Regions from separate parts of the Shewanella donghaensis genome, predicted to be linked through region 3. Evidence: predicted binding sites of a transcription regulator. Region 3 holds the regulator's gene; each other region holds the start of a gene.
The links. Region 3 encodes sigma-54, which starts transcription at its own class of promoters, with help from an activator protein. Its sites were predicted from a motif close to GTTGGCACGNNNNTNGNNT; they were not measured.

Region 1: FPK91_RS01300 (nitrate reductase) is a predicted target of sigma-54. The motif match lies at 2,296-2,314, and genes of this name have one in related genera.
Region 2: flgF (flagellar basal-body rod protein FlgF) is a predicted target of sigma-54. The motif match lies at 3,236-3,254, and genes of this name have one in related genera.

The regions. Positions count from the first base shown of each region.
Region 1 is NZ_CP041783.1:311,625-317,580, reverse strand. It holds gene FPK91_RS01300 (nitrate reductase) at 1-2,255, opposite strand, end outside; gene cctA (tetraheme c-type cytochrome CctA) at 2,678-3,013, opposite strand; gene htpX (protease HtpX) at 3,301-4,164, opposite strand; gene pepE (dipeptidase PepE) at 4,607-5,317, shown strand; gene FPK91_RS01280 (TonB-dependent hemoglobin/transferrin/lactoferrin family receptor) at 5,407-5,956, opposite strand, start outside.
Region 2 is NZ_CP041783.1:1,694,423-1,700,378, forward strand. It holds gene FPK91_RS07200 (flagellar basal body P-ring protein FlgI) at 1-935, opposite strand, end outside; gene flgH (flagellar basal body L-ring protein FlgH) at 946-1,620, opposite strand; gene flgG (flagellar basal-body rod protein FlgG) at 1,645-2,433, opposite strand; gene flgF (flagellar basal-body rod protein FlgF) at 2,445-3,188, opposite strand; gene flgE (flagellar hook protein FlgE) at 3,398-4,762, opposite strand; gene flgD (flagellar hook assembly protein FlgD) at 4,845-5,615, opposite strand; gene flgC (flagellar basal body rod protein FlgC) at 5,640-5,956, opposite strand, start outside.
Region 3 is NZ_CP041783.1:2,564,955-2,570,910, forward strand. It holds gene kdsC (3-deoxy-manno-octulosonate-8-phosphatase KdsC) at 1-88, shown strand, start outside; gene lptC (LPS export ABC transporter periplasmic protein LptC) at 85-645, shown strand; partial or broken gene lptA (lipopolysaccharide transport periplasmic protein LptA) at 632-1,171, shown strand; gene lptB (LPS export ABC transporter ATP-binding protein) at 1,405-2,136, shown strand; gene FPK91_RS11020 (RNA polymerase factor sigma-54) at 2,269-3,759, shown strand; gene hpf (ribosome hibernation promoting factor) at 3,783-4,070, shown strand; gene ptsN (PTS IIA-like nitrogen regulatory protein PtsN) at 4,073-4,516, shown strand; gene rapZ (RNase adapter RapZ) at 4,513-5,361, shown strand; gene FPK91_RS11040 (HPr family phosphocarrier protein) at 5,429-5,701, shown strand; gene mgtE (magnesium transporter) at 5,912-5,956, shown strand, end outside.

The DNA of each region.
Region 1 (5,956 bases), 2.3 Mb from region 3:
TCAAAACCAATATGATGACAAGTACCTGCTGATAATGTTTGCTGCACATTCCAATTAACGCCTTGTAATTTCGGATCATGAATGCCAAAAATAACCCCTTGAAGTGCCAGCGGTACTTTGATTAATTCAACGGGTTGGCCTTTAAATGCAGGTTGTTTTGAATGCGGGTCGAATTGGCTATCAAGTGCAACGTTGACACCTTGACCCATTGAAAACTGATTTGACCAATGCATCGACATAAAGGCCATATCCAGGGTTTGATTATCATCGGCAACCACTCTTGCTACTGGTCTATTTGATACAGCTAAAGAGGCTGAAGATAAGGATAAATTCTCACGAAAAGCGACAAAGTCATCTTCGGCAAGATTGAGTTGATTCAATGTCGATGGATGCAACGAAATAACAGGCTCAGGAATACTGGCACGAAGACTGGCAACATGGCCAGTTCGAGTCATGGTGTGCCATTGATCACGGCTGCGGCCACTATTTAATCTTACTTGTGTTTCATTTAGCGGGCTTAAAGTAGATTGCGTTGTAGTTTCAATAAATTGGGCTTTGCCTGATGCAGTAGAAAACACACCATCAGCATACATACGCTGGCTATGAAGCCCGATATGACGGCTTTGTGCTACAGGCCATTGGGTCGGTAGTAAATCGTCATACTGCGCATCAGTTAATTCAGCCAAGCCAGATAAATCAAACTGCTTTTGCGGGAATGCTTGCTTAACGGTTTTTGATAATTGAGCAAATTCTTTAAACACTGCAGCGCTATTGTTAAAACTAAAGCTTTGCTCAAAACCCATTGCTTTAGCCACTTCAGCTAATGCCCACCAGTCAGCTTTAGCTGCACCTTTTGCCGCAATAAATCCACGTTGGCGAGTAATAACACGCTCACTGTTGGTCACAGTGCCACATTTTTCTGACCACCCCTGAGCAGGCAATAAAACATCAGCCATTTGTGCTGTTGTTGAATCTTGGGTAATTTCAGACACTACTACAAACGGGCAAGTTTCTAATGCTTGAGTGATTTTCGGCGTATTAGGCATGGAAACCAAAGGGTTGGTCCCCATTATCCACAGCGCTTTAATTTTACCCTCTGCCATAGCATCAAATAACTCAACCGCAGTTAAACCTTTATTTTGTGCAATTACATCAGATTGCCAAAAATCGCCTAACAACTGACGCTCTGGTTCAGAAAAGCCCATATGACATGCAAGCTGCGTCGCTAAACCACCCACCTCACGTCCACCCATTGCATTCGGTTGTCCGGTAAGTGAAAGAAAGCCGCTACCAGCTTGGCCCATATGGCCAAGGGCAAGATGGCAATTAATCATCGCATTGGTGGTGTCAGTACCTGATACAGACTGATTTACACCTTGGCAGCTAGCAGTCATCACCTTGTCGTTATCGATAAACAACTGATAAAAATCAGATAACTCACTGGTTGATACTAATAAGTCCTTAGCAAGGTTTTCGAAATCAGCGCTTTGACTAGCCACATGCACTAATGTTTGCGCGAAGTTTTCTGTGTGCGCATCAATATATGGCTGATTTAAGCTATCGTTATTAGCGATAAAATTCAGTAAACCATTAAACAGTAATGTATCGGTACCCGGCGCGATTTGAAGATGCAAGTCAGCCTGGCTTGCCGTTGCTGTTTTAGCAGGGTCAATCACAACAATTTTAGTGCCGTTAAGCTGGCGGGCTTTAATCATCCGTTGAAATAAAACCGGATGGGTCCAAGCTGTATTTGCGCCAACAAGTACAATCACTTCCGCCTGTTCAAAATCGTCATAACAACCCGCTACAACGTCCTCTCCAAATGCGCGCATATGTGCACTTACAGCTGAAGACATACACAAGCGAGAGTTGGTATCTACGTTTGAAGTCCCAATAAAGCCTTTTGCGAGTTTATTAGCGACATAATAGTCTTCAGTTAATAATTGACCTGAAAGATAAAAAGCGACTGAATCGGCACCAAATTCTGCAATCGTTTGTTTAAACGTATCAGCAATAGTTGAAATCGCTTCAGACCATTCAACGGGTTTACCAGACTTTAATTGGGGATATCTGAGTGTATTTGGCTGGGCTAAGCTTTCTAATAAGCGCTCGCCTTTGGCACATAACTGACCTTTATTCGCTGGATGATTCATATCACCCTCAAGCTCAAATCCAATGCTGCTTTTTGCACTAGGCGTTAAGCTTATACCGCAGCCGACCCCACAATAAGCACAACTCGATTGGATATTAGACATGCGACTTCCTTTTACTCACTCGTTTTTAATGTGAATAACATCGCAAATCTTGTGCCAATTACTAATGTTATGATTTTTAATAGATTTGTCTATTTTGTAGCGCATACTCGCTGCTACATGTTCGACATAGGTGCACAAAACCGCACCAAAAATGCGCATGTCATTGATAACACTACAAATAAACTACCTCTTTAGAGGTAGTTTATGGAAGTTAAATCACAACTAAACTTGAGTTTAAGAGTACAAGATATGCTAAAAACCTGAAGAGCTTAATTTTACGAGGTTCATGATTAATTCAATATCATGGCTAAATGACTGCAACTGAGTCGATCCATTATTGTAGATTTAAAATTGACCCAATAAAAAAGCGCTGAATAATCAGCGCTTTTAAAATCATTAAGTGAAATCTAAATAAACATCAGTTATTTAGCAACACGGCCATCATCATGGCAGCTATCACATGTAGGTACATCACCTACATTCATGTCATGTGGAGCATGACAATCAGCACACATTAACATGCCATCATGCGGCGTATGATTTTCGTCCATTTCCGCAAGTGTTCCGTGACAGTCTTGACACTGTTCGAATTCATATGCGCCATCAGCTGATGGTTCACCATCTGCATGACAACTTTCACAGCCACCCATATCAGAATGGAAATCTGCAAGATTTTCATCTGCAGCAAAAGCGTTCGACGACAAAGTTAATACAGCTAAAGCTGCTGCAAACAATGCTACAAGAATTTTATTGCTCACTATAGTACCCTCCAGTTGTGATAATCGAAAAAGCTCTCATCAATGTAACTTTCATTCATATCATTTATCAGCACGACATTCTTCTGCTCATATATAAACTTAGCTAACACTGGTTGATTTAGCAACACTAAATACAAGTGAGTAAGTTTAACAATCACCTAAGACTTCCTTATCTGTTACACAATGTAACAACATAATAAAAGTGGGGTTATTCTAACGATTAAATCACAAAAAGAAAGCAATAAAAAAGGAGCCAAGCGGCTCCTTTTTCTATTTAGATTAATCGATTAGCTATTTTTTAATGCACTAATACGCTTTTCTAATGGTGGGTGACTCATCAAGAATTCAGCCATTGAACGCTTACCGTTAATGCCTAAAGCCGACATCTGTGCTGGCATAGCGCCGGTTTCAGGACCGGTTTTTAAGCGCTCCAAAGCAGCAATCATTTTCTCTTTGCTGGCAAGTTTTGCTGCGCCTTCATCAGCTTTGAACTCACGAATACGAGAGAAGTAAGCTACGATCATTGATGCAAGAATACCAAATAACATATCCATCACGAATACGACTGCCATGTAAGCAAACATGCCTAGGCCTTCACCGTCTTCACTGTTATTAGCTACAACGTTATTCACAATACCTGCGACTACGCGGGCTGCAAAAATAACAAAAGTGTTCACAACGCCTTGAATTAGCGTCAAAGTTACCATGTCACCGTTGGCTACGTGACTGACTTCATGAGCCAGTACACCTTCAATTTCGTCTTGAGTCATGCCGTAAAGTAGGCCTGAACTTACCGCAACAAGCGCATTATCTCTACTCGGTCCAGTTGCAAAAGCATTCATTTCTTCAGATTGATAAATAGCAACTTCTGGCATTTTAATGCCTGCTTGCTTAGCTTGACGAGTTACCGTTTCAACTAACCAACGTTCAGTATTATCACGAGGTGTGGTAATGACTTCACAGCCCATGGTTTTCTTTGCCATCCACTTTGAGATAGCTAAACTGACAAACGCGCCGCCAAAACCAAACATAGCAGCAAAAATTAATAACCCACTCATGCTTGAGGTACTAACACCTAGCAAAGACATCACAATCGATGCTACAAGCAAAATGGCTAAGTTAGTGCCAATTAATAAAAAAATTCGTAACATTACAACTCCTATCTGGCATAGATGCCGATTCAAACACAAAGTCTAATATTTAATACTTTGGTTTACTTAAATGACTAGGATTCAATTTAAACACTAGGGTTTATTTTTAGTACTAGGCTGCAAAAACAAGCTGATTTAAACAATAGTGTATTCTTAAACGCTTAAAGACATAATATGTCCAAAATTTCAATTTTCAAGGTTGATATCTAAAAATGTGACATAAAATGTCAAATTTAATAAGAGAATACCACTCCCAACCCTAACCTAAGCTGAACACTTAATTTATCAGGCCGGAGAGTCTAGGCAGAGAGTATTAACCTAAACTTAAATCACACTGACATTTACTCAAAACCTTAGCTATGTCCTATTGAATCCAATTAATCTTTGTTAATATCAATTTAAGCACAACAATAATTAATTTAATCAGTTAAAGGATTTAATCATGGCAATGAATGCACTCATGCTCAGCAGCTCAAGAGAAGGCGATACGCCCTATTTAGCCCACGCGATTGAATACATCAAACCGCTGACAGCACATGCCAAAAATTGGATTTTTATCCCTTATGCCGGTGTTAGTATAGATTACGACCAATATCTAGAGATGGTAACGAAAGGCCTTGCCGAGCTTAATATTCACATCACCAGTATTCACCAACATAGTGAACCTAAGCAGGCGATTAAAGACGCTGATGGTATTTTTGTTGGCGGCGGTAATACCTTCCAGTTGTTGAATGAGCTTTACCGCTACGACCTTATTCATTTAATCAATGAACAAGTGTCTAATGGTAAGCCTTATGTCGGTTGGAGCGCTGGGTCAAACATTACCGGGCTAAGCATCCGAACCACTAATGATATGCCTATTGTTGAGCCAGCGTCATTCACAGGTCTTAAATTACTGCCTTTTCAGCTAAACCCTCATTACACCAATTACCAAGCTCCTGGTCATAATGGCGAAACCCGCGCACAGCGTTTACTAGAATTTACCAAGGTTGATCCATTAACACCGGTTATTGGTATTCAAGAAGGCACAGCACTATGGCGTCAAGGAGATAAATTGTCGTTAATAGGTGATAAACCCGCTTATTTATTCCATGGTAAACAACAAGAGATTGAAATTACAGTAGGTAGTGATTTAAGCAGTTACCTTGATTAAGTCAGCTAGACATTAGAAATAAAAAAGCCTTAAATCCATCTAGATTTAAGGCTTTTTTAGCTCAAGACTAATAATTTCTTAGTATCAGTCTAGAACGTGTAATTAACTTTTACGCTGAAATAACGGCCAACTTGGGTATAAGTGTCTTCCGTTACACCCAAATTGCTCATTAGGAACTTAGATTGTCCTGCAACATCTGAGTACTCGATGTATTCAGTATCAAATATATTGAACACACCAGTACGCAACGTCCAGTTATCACTTAACATCACATTCGCAGTCACATCAAACACGGCATAGCCTGCGGTGTTAAATACTTCGTTGAAATCCATGCCTGGAATAGGAAGCGGGAAAATATCTAAATCCGTAGTGCGATCCATTTTGTCTGCAAAACGTGCAGTTAAACCAAAATCGACTTCTTTATTAGCAATATTAGCGTAATAGTTAACCCCGACATTGCCTTTTAAAGGACTAACTGAATTTAAGTAATCGCCATTTTCATCTTCACCGTGGGTATAAGCAATGTTACCCCAGACTTCAATATCATCATTTAACCACTGACGAAATGACGCTTCAGCACCATACAAGGTCACTTTATCGTAGTTAATATAACGGTACTCTAATGAGGTTGGTAAAGCA
Region 2 (5,956 bases), 870 kb from region 3:
ACATCAATTGTACTATCGGTAGTGACAACAGTTTGACCACCAGCAAGCGCATTAGGCTGCGAGACTTGAGTTGCCTCTGCAATAGTGACAGTTAATCCGCCATGGGTTACCGCTGCAGGCATCAAGCGTACATTTTGGCCCACTACAATAGTCCCCGTGCGTGAGTTAACAATGACTTTTGCTGACTCATCGGCTATTTCGACTTCGATATTCTCAAGCGTGGCGAGAAACGATACCCGCTGTGAGGCATCACGGGGCGCGCTAACTTGCACTGAGGTGGCATCTAATGCTCTTGCCATACCTGGGCCTAATAAGTCATTAATGGCTTGTTCCATATTTTTGGCTGTAGAAAAGTCAGAGCGACGTAAGTTGAAAGTTAAATGATCCCCTGTTGCAAACGGTGACATAACACTGCGTTCAACCATTGCGCCACTTGGTATACGACCTACCGTCGGTGTATTTTGAATAACCCTTGAGCCATCTTGGCCTTCAGCACTAAAGCCACTTACGATAAGTGTACCTTGAGCAATAGCATAAACATTACCATCAACACCTTTAAGGAACGTTTGTAAAAGGGTACCACCACGTAAGCTTTTAGCTTCACCAATACTTGATACGGTAATGTCAATATTTTGACCGGGCTTTATAAAGGCTGGCATTTCAGCATGAACCGCTACAACTGCTGAGTTTTTAGTTTTCGGGTTAACATTATCAGCTAAGTTAATACCAAAGTTTTTTAGCATGGTTCTGAAGGTTTGTTCGGTATAGCGAGTTTTTTCACCTGTACCTGGTAGACCCACAACTAAGCCATAACCAATGAGCTGGTTACTACGCACGCCTTGTATATTGGCGATATCTTTAATGCGCTGAGCTTGTGCGGGTAATGTGACTATAGCTAGTGATAGAATCAATAAAATAAGTGATTTAATTTTCATGGCATGCTCCTTAGAAAGGCCACCATTCACCCATAAAGAATGAGCTTAACCAACCCACTTTTTGGGCATCGGCAAAAGTGCCCGTTCCGCTATATTGAATGCGTGCATTAGCAACACGTGTCGATTCAACGGTATTATCAGGGGTAATATCTTGGCTTCGCACCATACCAGTGACTCGGATAAACTCATCACCATTATTAATTGATATCCATTTTTCGCCGCGAATAACAAGGTTACCGTTACTTAGTACCTGCATGACGTTGGCCGAAATACTGCCATCTAAACTGTTAGACTGGTCGGCATCTGATTCACGTTTGGTATTCATTGAGTCTGAATAACGTAGATCAATTGGCATACCTTTAATGGTGACATTGCCACCACCGGCATAAACAGGGTCAACGCTTAAATCTGAGCCTTTCTTGATTTCGTTATTAGCGCTTTTAGTCGCTTGAGTCGATTCATTTAACAGTACGGTAATAATGTCACCCACCTTGTGAGCTCGAATATCTGAGTACAAACTTGATGCTTGTTGATCCATATAAATTGACCCCGTAGACACCACCTTTGTCACTGGCGCTTCAGGGTATATCGGTGCATAAAATGGATCATCAGGTATCGGTTTATGCTGAGTAGAGCCACAACCCATCAACAGTAATGCTGATGTTAAGATGATATATTTATTCATAATCTCTTCTCCAGGCATCAAGCGTTATAAGTTTTGCGTAACGTATGACATCATCTGATCGACAGCTGAAATCACTTTTGAATTCATTTCATAATTACGCTGACTTTGAATCAGGTTTACTAACTCTTCTGTCACGTTCACATTTGATGTTTCAAGCGCACCTTGACGAATAGCGCCTAAACCATCTAAAGAAGCAGTACCTTGGATCGGTGTACCACTTGCTCCAGTTTCGGTATAAAGGTTTTGCCCTAATGGATCTAATCCTGACGGATTAATAAAATCGCTCATTGCTAGCTGGCCAACAACCGTGCTTTCTGTCGCACCTGATAATTTGACTGAAATTTCACCTTCAGAAGAAACGGTAATGGATGTTGCATCATCCGGAATGGTAATCGCTGGCTGAATGACATAACCAGAGCCGGGGGTCACAATTTGACCATTTTCATCTAAACTGAACTGACCATTTCGGGTATAAGCAGCTGTACCATCAGGCATCTCAACTTCAAAGAATCCAGGCCCTTCAATCATCAAATCCAAAGAGTTATCAGTAGTCAGCATGTTGCCTTGGGTAAACATCTTTTGTGTTGCAACAACCTTAGTACCAGCACCTAGGTTTAATCCATTGGGCAATTTAGTGTTATCAGCACTAATACCACCCGCCTGATTAACTGTTTGATATAACAAATCTTCAAACACTGCTCGGCTCTTTTTAAAACCAATTGTACTGGCGTTGGCAACGTTGTTAGAAATAACAGCAATGTCGGTTTGTTGGGCATCAAGACCCGTTTTACTAATCCATAAAGCAGGATGCATAATATTTACTCCTAACTAACTCTCAATAGAGACGATGATGAACGATCAAGTTCTTCAGCATTCTTCATCATCTTCACTTGCATTTCGTATTGACGCTGGATATCGATTAACGCCACCATTTCTGACACAGCATTGACATTACTGCCTTCCAAAGCACCGCTTTCAACTTGTACATTGGGATCACTAGGAATATTTTGTCCCGATGTGAGTCTAAATAAACCGTCTTCGCCACGCATCATGTTCGCATTACTGGGATTAACTAACTTTATTCGTGCGACTTCTTCGATAACATCAGCTGTTGCGCCTTGTGGTCTAACTGAAATAATACCTTCAGGCGAAATTTGGACTTTATCTACTGGTATAGGCAGAACAATGGGCCCCGTCTCTCCCATCACTGGGTTGCCTCTTGCGTTGGTGAGTAAACCAGTACTGTCAAAGTTTAAACTCCCAGATCGTGTGTAAGCCTCACCACCATCTTCAGCCTGAACCGCAATCCAACCACTATCTTTAATCGCAATATCTAAATTACGACCAGTGGTTTTTATTGGGCCTGAGTCAAAATTATGCCCAGGGCTTTCTGTCATCGCGAAAACACGTGTAGGTAAACCTTCACCAAAAGCTTGCATAGAGCGTGCTTGGGCCAAATCAGCTCTGAAGCCATCAGTATTAACATTAGCTAAATTGTTGGCACGAACGGCCAAAGCATTCATATTCTGCTTTGCTCCACTCATGGCAACATAAAGTAATTTGTCCATTTGCCGCTCCGTCAAACTTTCTTAATAACAAAAGATATATTTAGAGTAAGCAATCAGTGTGCCAAAGTATAATTAAGCAACGAAAATGAATTAAATGGATTGTAAAAACAGGAAGATAAAGAGATTAAAGCTAAAAGACAATAGATGATAAATGGCAAAAAGTTGCCGTTGCGGCAACTCTTTGACGATAATGTTTAGCGACTAAATTATTAGCGGATCTGCAATATCGTTTGGTTCAACGTATTATTAACTTCAAGCGTTCGAGAGTTAGCTTGGAAGTTACGCTGTGCTGAAATCAAGTCAACCAATTCTGTGGTTAAGTCTACGTTTGATTGCTCAAGTGCCGAAGAGCGAATACTACCAAACGTACCACTATTAGCTTCACCAGCTAATGCTGGACCTGAATCTAAGCTGGCCTTCCAAGAAGTATTACCCACTTGTGTTAAGCCTTGCTCATTAGCAAAGCGTACTAAAGCAACTCGCGCTAAAGGGACTGTAGAACCATTACTGTAACTGGCAGTAACTAGACCATCATCACCAACACCTACGTTAGTCAGACGGCCAACTGTAGTACCGTCTTGTGTAAGTTCAGTCACTTCAAATGGTGATGCATATTGTGTCGGATTATTGAATTCAATATCCAATTTTTGGCTACCATCAGCACCAGGACCTAATACATTCGCGCCATTAACACCAAGTTCAACTGTTGAAACAACAGCAGGATCTGAACCGGTATAGGCACCTGCATCGTTAAATTTTAATACTGAACCTTTCCATCCAGATGCATTCTCAGCTTGCTGAGGAGTGTCAGGTAAACCATCGCCAGTTGTATCGGTTTGATAAGAACCACCAGTTGCTGAATCGATATCAACCTGTTCACCATCTACTGCATAAAAAGCCACCCAGTTACTTTCACCTGTATATGAACCCCCTTCAGGTTTAACAAAGTAAGTGGTCATAATATGTGACTCACCTAAAGAGTCATAAATAGTCACTGAAGTAGAGTTATTAAAAGTGTCTGGATCATTTGGATCAAAGTTCGCAGGGTCTAATGCCGTTTCACCAACATTTAAATTCATTTGAAAACCAACTGAACCTGTCATTACAGGACTACCTGCAGTATCTGGAATTTTAATCGGTTGAGTTGTAGTTAAGCTCACTGAAGTTGAATTACCGCTGGCATCTACTGGGAAGCCTTGTAAAAAATTACCCGCTGAATCTGTCATATAACTTTCAGAGTTAACTTTAAACGCGCCTGCCCGTGTAAAGGCATGGTCTTGCGTTCCTTGTTCAGCAGATGTTACGAAAAATCCACCGCCACTGATCGCCATATCTAAAGAGTTACTGGTAAATTGTAAGCTACCTTGTTGAAACTGCTGGGCAACCTGAGTGGTAGTTGCACCGCCACCGACAGCGGTTTTGCTGTTAGAAAAAATGGAATTAGCATACACATCGGCAAATTCTGCACGGGATTCTTTAAAGCCGATAGTGTTAACGTTGGCAATGTTATTTGCAGTGGTGTTAAGATCTTTTTGAGCAGCAGCAATACCACTCAATGCTATATTAAACGACATAAATCACCTCTATACTCTCTAAATTCGGTTATGTTTTAACTGACAGTTTTCTGACAGTTTTTAGTTATTTTTGCAGTTAACATCAGCTTTCAGCAACAGCAAGTACATCAGATAATTGAATGCCACCAATGCCTCTAAGGTTAAGAATCGCCCCTGTTGCGACACTACCAAGTGACACGCTGGTTACATGGGCATAGGTTGAAACGGCTAAATCTTCCGCTTTACCATCGACTTTTCCGTTGGCTTTAAATGAATAAAGCCCTTCTTCAACAGGTTCACCATTCTTATCTAGCCCGTCCCATGACACATCAATGTTGCCACCAGCTGAGCCATCAACTTCAAAGGTTGTAATGACCTGCCCAGTTTCATCTTCTACAGATACAGTAATAGTATCGACAGGCGATGGGGTACTCACTACCCCTTTTATTTCTGAGTGTTCAGCTGATATATGACCGGTATCAGATGGAATTAACACTTTCTGGCCCACTAAACCTGATGCTTGTAGTGCCTGACTTGAACTCATAACACTGTTCAAGTTAAGAATTTCTTGATTTAACTTTGAAATACCATCAACCGTCGAAAAGGATGCCATTTGTGCAATCATTTGATCATTATCAACAGGCTCAAATGGGTCTTGCATCGACAACTGTTGGCTCAATAACGCAAAAAAATCGGCTTGGGTTAATTCGTTATTTTTAATTTCACCCGTTTCTTCCGTTGTTTCTTGCAGCTTTACACTGTCTAAAAATGTATTTCCTGTTGTCTCGGTTGTCGAAGAGTTGGTCGCTATACTTGACGCTGTTGACGACTTACTCTGCGGTAAAGACTGACTATAAGGATTTACGAGGCTCATAGGTTACCTCCAACAAAATTCATATTACTTACCCATACGAAGCGTTTGTTGCAGCATTGATTTAGCTGCATCAGCCACTTGGACATTCATTTGATATGACTGAGAAGCGGAAAGCATATCAGCCATCTCTTCCATAACATTTACATTTGGCTTATAGATAAACCCATCACCGTCAGCCATTGGGTGATTAGGAGAAAATTCTTTTAGTAGCGGCGCATCACTTTCAACAATACCTTTAACACTGACACTATGAGAGCTATTTTGCTGATGACTCGCTTTGGCCATTTCAGCTTCAAAAATAGGGTGACGTGCTTTATATGTCTCACCGACACTACTTGATA
Region 3 (5,956 bases):
TGGCGGCAATGGTGCTTTAAGAGAACTTACCGATTTGCTGTTGTTGAGCCAGGACAAGTTTGAAAATGCCCACGGAATGAGTATATGAGTCGAGTCACCCTCGCGATAATTGGTTTTTTCGGTGCCGCTCTGGTTCTTTACTGGCAAGTGCAGGTAAAGCGAAGTGAAAAGGAAGCAAATACATTGCCAGGCCCTGTTCGACCCGACTTTATTGCCAATGATTTGCGTAGCACAGAATTTAACGAACAAGGTGTAGTGCAAAGTCGCGTATCAGCTAAACATATGGAACACTTTCAACAAACAAATGTAACCTTATTTACTGAACCTGTTTATCTCATCTACCCTGATGACGGTAAAGCTGAATGGCAATTAACTGCAGACGTTGGCAAGCTAAATAAAGAAACAGGCAAAGTAGTATTAGAAAATAATGTTATTATTGATGCAATAAACATCGATGAACCAGTACAATCTTTGACAACGACCATGTTATCACTCGATTTAAATACGATGATCATGACCTCAGATAGACAGATTGTTGTCACTGGACAAGATTTCAATATACAAGGCCTTGGCCTTTATGCTGATTTAAATGCTCAAGAACTTGAGTTATTAAGTCAAGTCGAAGGAACATATGAAGCAAAGTAAAATTTTTATCATCTCACTGCTAAGCTTAGTGAGTATTTCTAGCGCCTACGCTAAAGAAGGCGATTTGCAACAAGAGCTAAAAGTTGCTGCTAACAGCCAAAAAGCTGACATTAAAAACAATCAGGTGATATTTTTTGGACCCGTCAATGTCACTCAAGGCACGATTAATATCAATGCAGACGAATTACGTGCATTTGGTACAGAAAGTGGCACAAGAAAGACCATGGTAGCGACTGGTAATCCAGCCACCTTCTCACAGGAGTTGGATGACGGTCGTATTGGTACAGCCAGTGCAAATGAGATTAAATATGAACTAGCAACCAGTATCCTAACCTTAAAAGGTAATGCCAAACTGGATCAAGCAGGTAGCCAGGTGACGGGCAACTTAATAAGCTATAATATTGATAAACAACAACTTATTGCAGAAAGCTTAGGCGACGGTAAAGATCGGGTTATCACTATTTTTCAGCCAGAAAACCATCCTGAACTCATAGACGAAGAAAAAGCTGAACCTTCTTTACCAGAAGCGCAGCCTTTACCAGAATCAACAAACGGTTTAGAAGATGATGCTATAGAAGCGCTAGATGGCGCTGTCGAAGAAAATGTCGAAAAAGCGGTTGAACAAGGTTCGCCAACCGTAAGCGAAGAAAATAACCAGGTCACAGCAGACATAACTAATACTGCTGAATCAGTCATCGAATCAACCGAAATTGAGACAACGACACCATCAATTGTCCCTACTGCTGAGCAAAATAACTGATGACACAGATAACGTTAACAGCTGAAAACCTCGCCAAGAGTTATAAAAGTCGTCAAGTCGTAAAAGACGTCAGCCTAACCGTAAAGACAGGTCAAATAGTCGGATTACTTGGCCCTAATGGTGCAGGTAAAACCACTACGTTTTATATGGTTGTTGGCCTTGTTAAAAGTGATAAAGGTCGTATTCTTATTGATGATGACGATTTGACCGCCGATCCAATGCATTTACGTGCTCGAAAAGGCATTGGGTATTTACCGCAAGAAGCCAGCATTTTTCGTAAACTCACCGTTCACGATAATATTATGGCGGTATTACAGACACGTAAAAACCTTTCTGCAGATGAACGTATTGAGCAACTTGAACACTTACTAGAAGAGTTCAACATCACTCATATTCGTGATAGCCAAGGTATGGCTTTATCTGGTGGTGAACGCCGCCGTGTTGAAATAGCTCGGGCATTAGCCGCTAATCCTAAATTTATTTTATTGGATGAGCCTTTTGCAGGTGTAGATCCTATCTCTGTGATAGACATCAAGAAAATAATTCAACAACTAAAAAGTCGAGGCTTAGGTGTGCTAATTACTGACCACAATGTACGTGAAACGCTCGATGTATGTGAGCGAGCTTACATTGTAAGTCATGGAAATTTGATTGCTGAAGGAACACCTGCTGAGATCTTAGACAATCAGCAAGTTAGGTCAGTATACTTAGGTGAACAATTCAAGCTATAGTTAGCACTAATCAGTTTTTAGTATGGCATTCGCGGCCAACATGGTTTCTTTTTAGATTCTATTTCTAGCAACACAATATAGAGTCCACCAATCTAGCCGCGATGATGATATTCAATTAGGGATAAGCGGTACATGAAAGCCTCACTCCAACTCAAAATGGGTCAGCATTTAACCATGACCCCACAGCTGCAACAGGCGATTCGCTTATTGCAGCTTTCGTCATTGGAGCTACAGCAAGAAATTCAGCAAGCACTTGATTCTAACCCACTATTGGAGCTCGAAGATGAGTTTGTAAAAGCTAAAGAGCCGGTTAAAGAAAATGACCAACAAACTGATACCGACTTTAGTGACAATAGCCAAGTTACCGTTGAAAAAGATACCTCTACCGTCGATACCACTGAATCACTCACCAAAGAATCGATGCCAGATGAATTACCAATGGATACCACTTGGGATGAAGTCTATTCTGCTTCACCGGGTTCGGGATCCGGTTCTGGCGCAGTTTCAGCTGGTGATGACATGCCTTTTCAAGGTGAAACCAGTGAAGGATTATATGAACACTTAGAATGGCAGAAAAATCTCACCCCATTCTCAGAAAATGACTTAGTCATTGCCACCGCTATTATCGAAGGTATTGACGATCGCGGTTACCTAACACAAAGCACCGACGACATTTTATTATCGTTAGGCAACGAAGAAATTGAGCTCGATGAAGTTGAAGCTGTTCTCAAACGCGTACAGCATTTTGATCCGGTAGGAGTGGCAGCCAGAGATTTAAGCGAATGCTTAATGATTCAGCTAGGTCAGTATCCTGACGAAATACCTTGTTTAGACAATGTAAAATTACTTATCAAAGATTATTTGGATTTAATTGCAGGTCGTGATTTCAGATTGTTAATGCGTAAAACCAAGCTTAAAGAAGATGATTTACGTGAAGCGATTGAGTTTATTCAAACCTTAAATCCACGCCCTGGCTTACAAATCACCTCAGTTAAAGACGAGTACGTCATTCCTGATGTCACGGTTTTAAAAAAGAGTGGCCGTTGGGTAGTAGAACTCAATCCTGATAATATGCCTAAGATTGGTGTTAATCAGCAATATGCCGCTATGGCGAAAGGTTCTTCTAATCAAGCTGACAGTCAATTTATTCGCGGACACTTACAAGAAGCAAAATGGTTTATTAAAAGTATTGATAGCCGCAATGAAACCTTATTAAAAGTTGCTAATTGTATCGTGCAATTTCAACAAGGATTTTTTGAATTCGGGGAAGAAGCAATGAAGCCAATGGTGCTTAATGATATTGCCGAAGCCGTTGAAATGCATGAGTCGACAATTTCCCGAGTTACCACCCAGAAATATATGCACACCCCTCGGGGACTTTTTGAACTAAAATATTTCTTCTCTAGCCATGTCAGTACAGATGATGGTGGAGAATGTTCTTCTACAGCAATTCGTGCATTTATTAAAAAGCTTGTTGCTGCAGAGAATCAGAAAAAGCCACTTAGTGATAGTAAAATGGCGACACTATTGGCTGAACAAGGGATTAACGTTGCTCGGCGTACGATCGCCAAATATCGTGAAGCAATGCTCATCCCTCCGTCAAACCAACGCAAAAGTTTATAACGATTGTAATCGGAGGATGATATATGCAAATTAACCTGACTGGGAACCATATCGAAATAACCCAATCTTTACGCGAATATGTGCAAACAAAATTTTCAAAGCTTGAACGACACTTCGAACAGATCAATAATGTTCACGTTGTGCTCGATGTACAAAAGTTGCAACAAATTGCCGAAGCTAAACTGCACCTTAAAGGCGGTGAAGTATTTGCTGTATCGCGAAATGCTGATATGTATGTGGCAATAGACGCCCTGATAGATAAGTTAGACCGTCAGGTAATTAAACATAAAGAGAAGCTAACTAAACACTAACGATGGAACTTCGCACCATCCTGCAGCCGGCGTGCACAACCTGCGCCACGCCGGGCAGTAAGAAAAAGGTACTGGAATTAATCAGCAATTTAATGGCTGCCCAGTACCCGACCCTATCTTCACAGGCTATTTTTGAAAGTCTAATAGCGCGTGAAAAAATGGGCAGTACAGGAATAGGAAATGGCATAGCAATTCCTCACGGTCGATTAGATGATATCGATGAGCCCATTGCTATCTTAATTAAATGCGAAGAAGCCATTGCCTTTGATGCCATTGACAAGCAACCCGTTGATATTTTATTTGCGCTTCTTGTGCCCGCAGATCAGTGCCAGCAACATTTAAGCACTTTATCTACCATGGCCGAGAAACTCAGTGATAAATTGATACTTAAACGACTTCGAAAGAGTCATGACGCTACAGAACTTTATCAGGTTATTACTGCATGAAACTTGTCATTGTATCGGGACGTTCAGGTTCGGGGAAATCAGTTGCACTGAGAGTGCTTGAAGACCTAGGTTATTATTGTGTTGATAACCTGCCACTACCGTTAATAGGTAGTCTACTTGAACAGCTCAAAGATAGTAATGAGCTAGTCGCTATCAGCGTCGATGTTCGTAATATCGAAGAGCAAGGAAAAGTACTGCAAGAGCAAATAGCACTGCTATCCGATGATACAACGATAACCAGTTTCTTTTTAAATGCTAACGATCAAGTTTTACTTAAACGTTATAGTGAAACTCGCAGATTACACCCACTCTCGAAAAATCAAATTTCTTTGCAAGAAGCCATTAAGCTTGAAGGTCGATTACTTGAGCCAATTGCTAAATTAGTCGATCACTATATCGACACCTCGCAAACGAATATTTATGACTTAAGTGATCATGTTAGACAGATTTTATTAGGCAGTGTTGATAAAGAATTAGTGATACATTTTGAATCGTTCGGATTCAAACATGGTATGCCAACTGAAGCAGACTTTATGTTTGATGTGCGCTTTTTACCTAACCCACATTGGGAAACAGATTTAAGACCGCTAACAGGTCTTGATGAACCGGTACAAGAATTTCTAGGCAGGCAAACCCTGGTAAATAAGTTTATCTGGCAAATAGAGAACTTATTTGAAACCTGGATGCCGCATTTAGAACGTAATAATCGCAGCTATCTAACCATTGCAATCGGCTGTACCGGCGGGCAACACCGCTCAGTTTATATCGCTGATCAATTAGCAAAACGGTTTGGCAATTCTAAACATCAAGTGAGCGCTCGCCATAGAGAATTAGATGCTAAATAATAGTACCAAGAAAAATACTCAAACGGGCACTGGACCTGGGACAGAGAGCTCATCTTCAAAGCCATCGATCTCGCTTTCAAAACAAATCACCATCAGCAATAAGCTTGGCTTACACGCCAGAGCGGCAACTAAGTTGGCCATTCTAGCCACTGAATTTGAAGCAAACATCACCCTAATCCAAGGCGAAAAGCACGCCAGTGCAGCCAGTGTTTTAGGTTTATTGATGCTAGAAAGTGGCATTGGCAAAGTGATTACAGTTCAATCTGAGGGTGTGGATGCTGAAAAGGCACTTGAGGCGGTCTGCAAACTGATTAATGACAAGTTTGACGAAGAAAATTAATTCGTACTCCCCATTCTTATTGTTAGCACAACCACTTAAGCTTTAATCCTAATATTTATCTGCATTTGTTAGCTATACTCAAGTTCAGCAGTCAACAACATCCTATAAACGTACATTATTTACACATCAAATTCTCAAGCATTAGAAACTTCTTCATCCTTTCCACAGAGTTAAGTTAACATTAACCATCGTCTTTTTTAGGAGTGGCCAATGGGTATCGAAGTCATCGACAGCGAGCTTACCGAACAGCGTCTT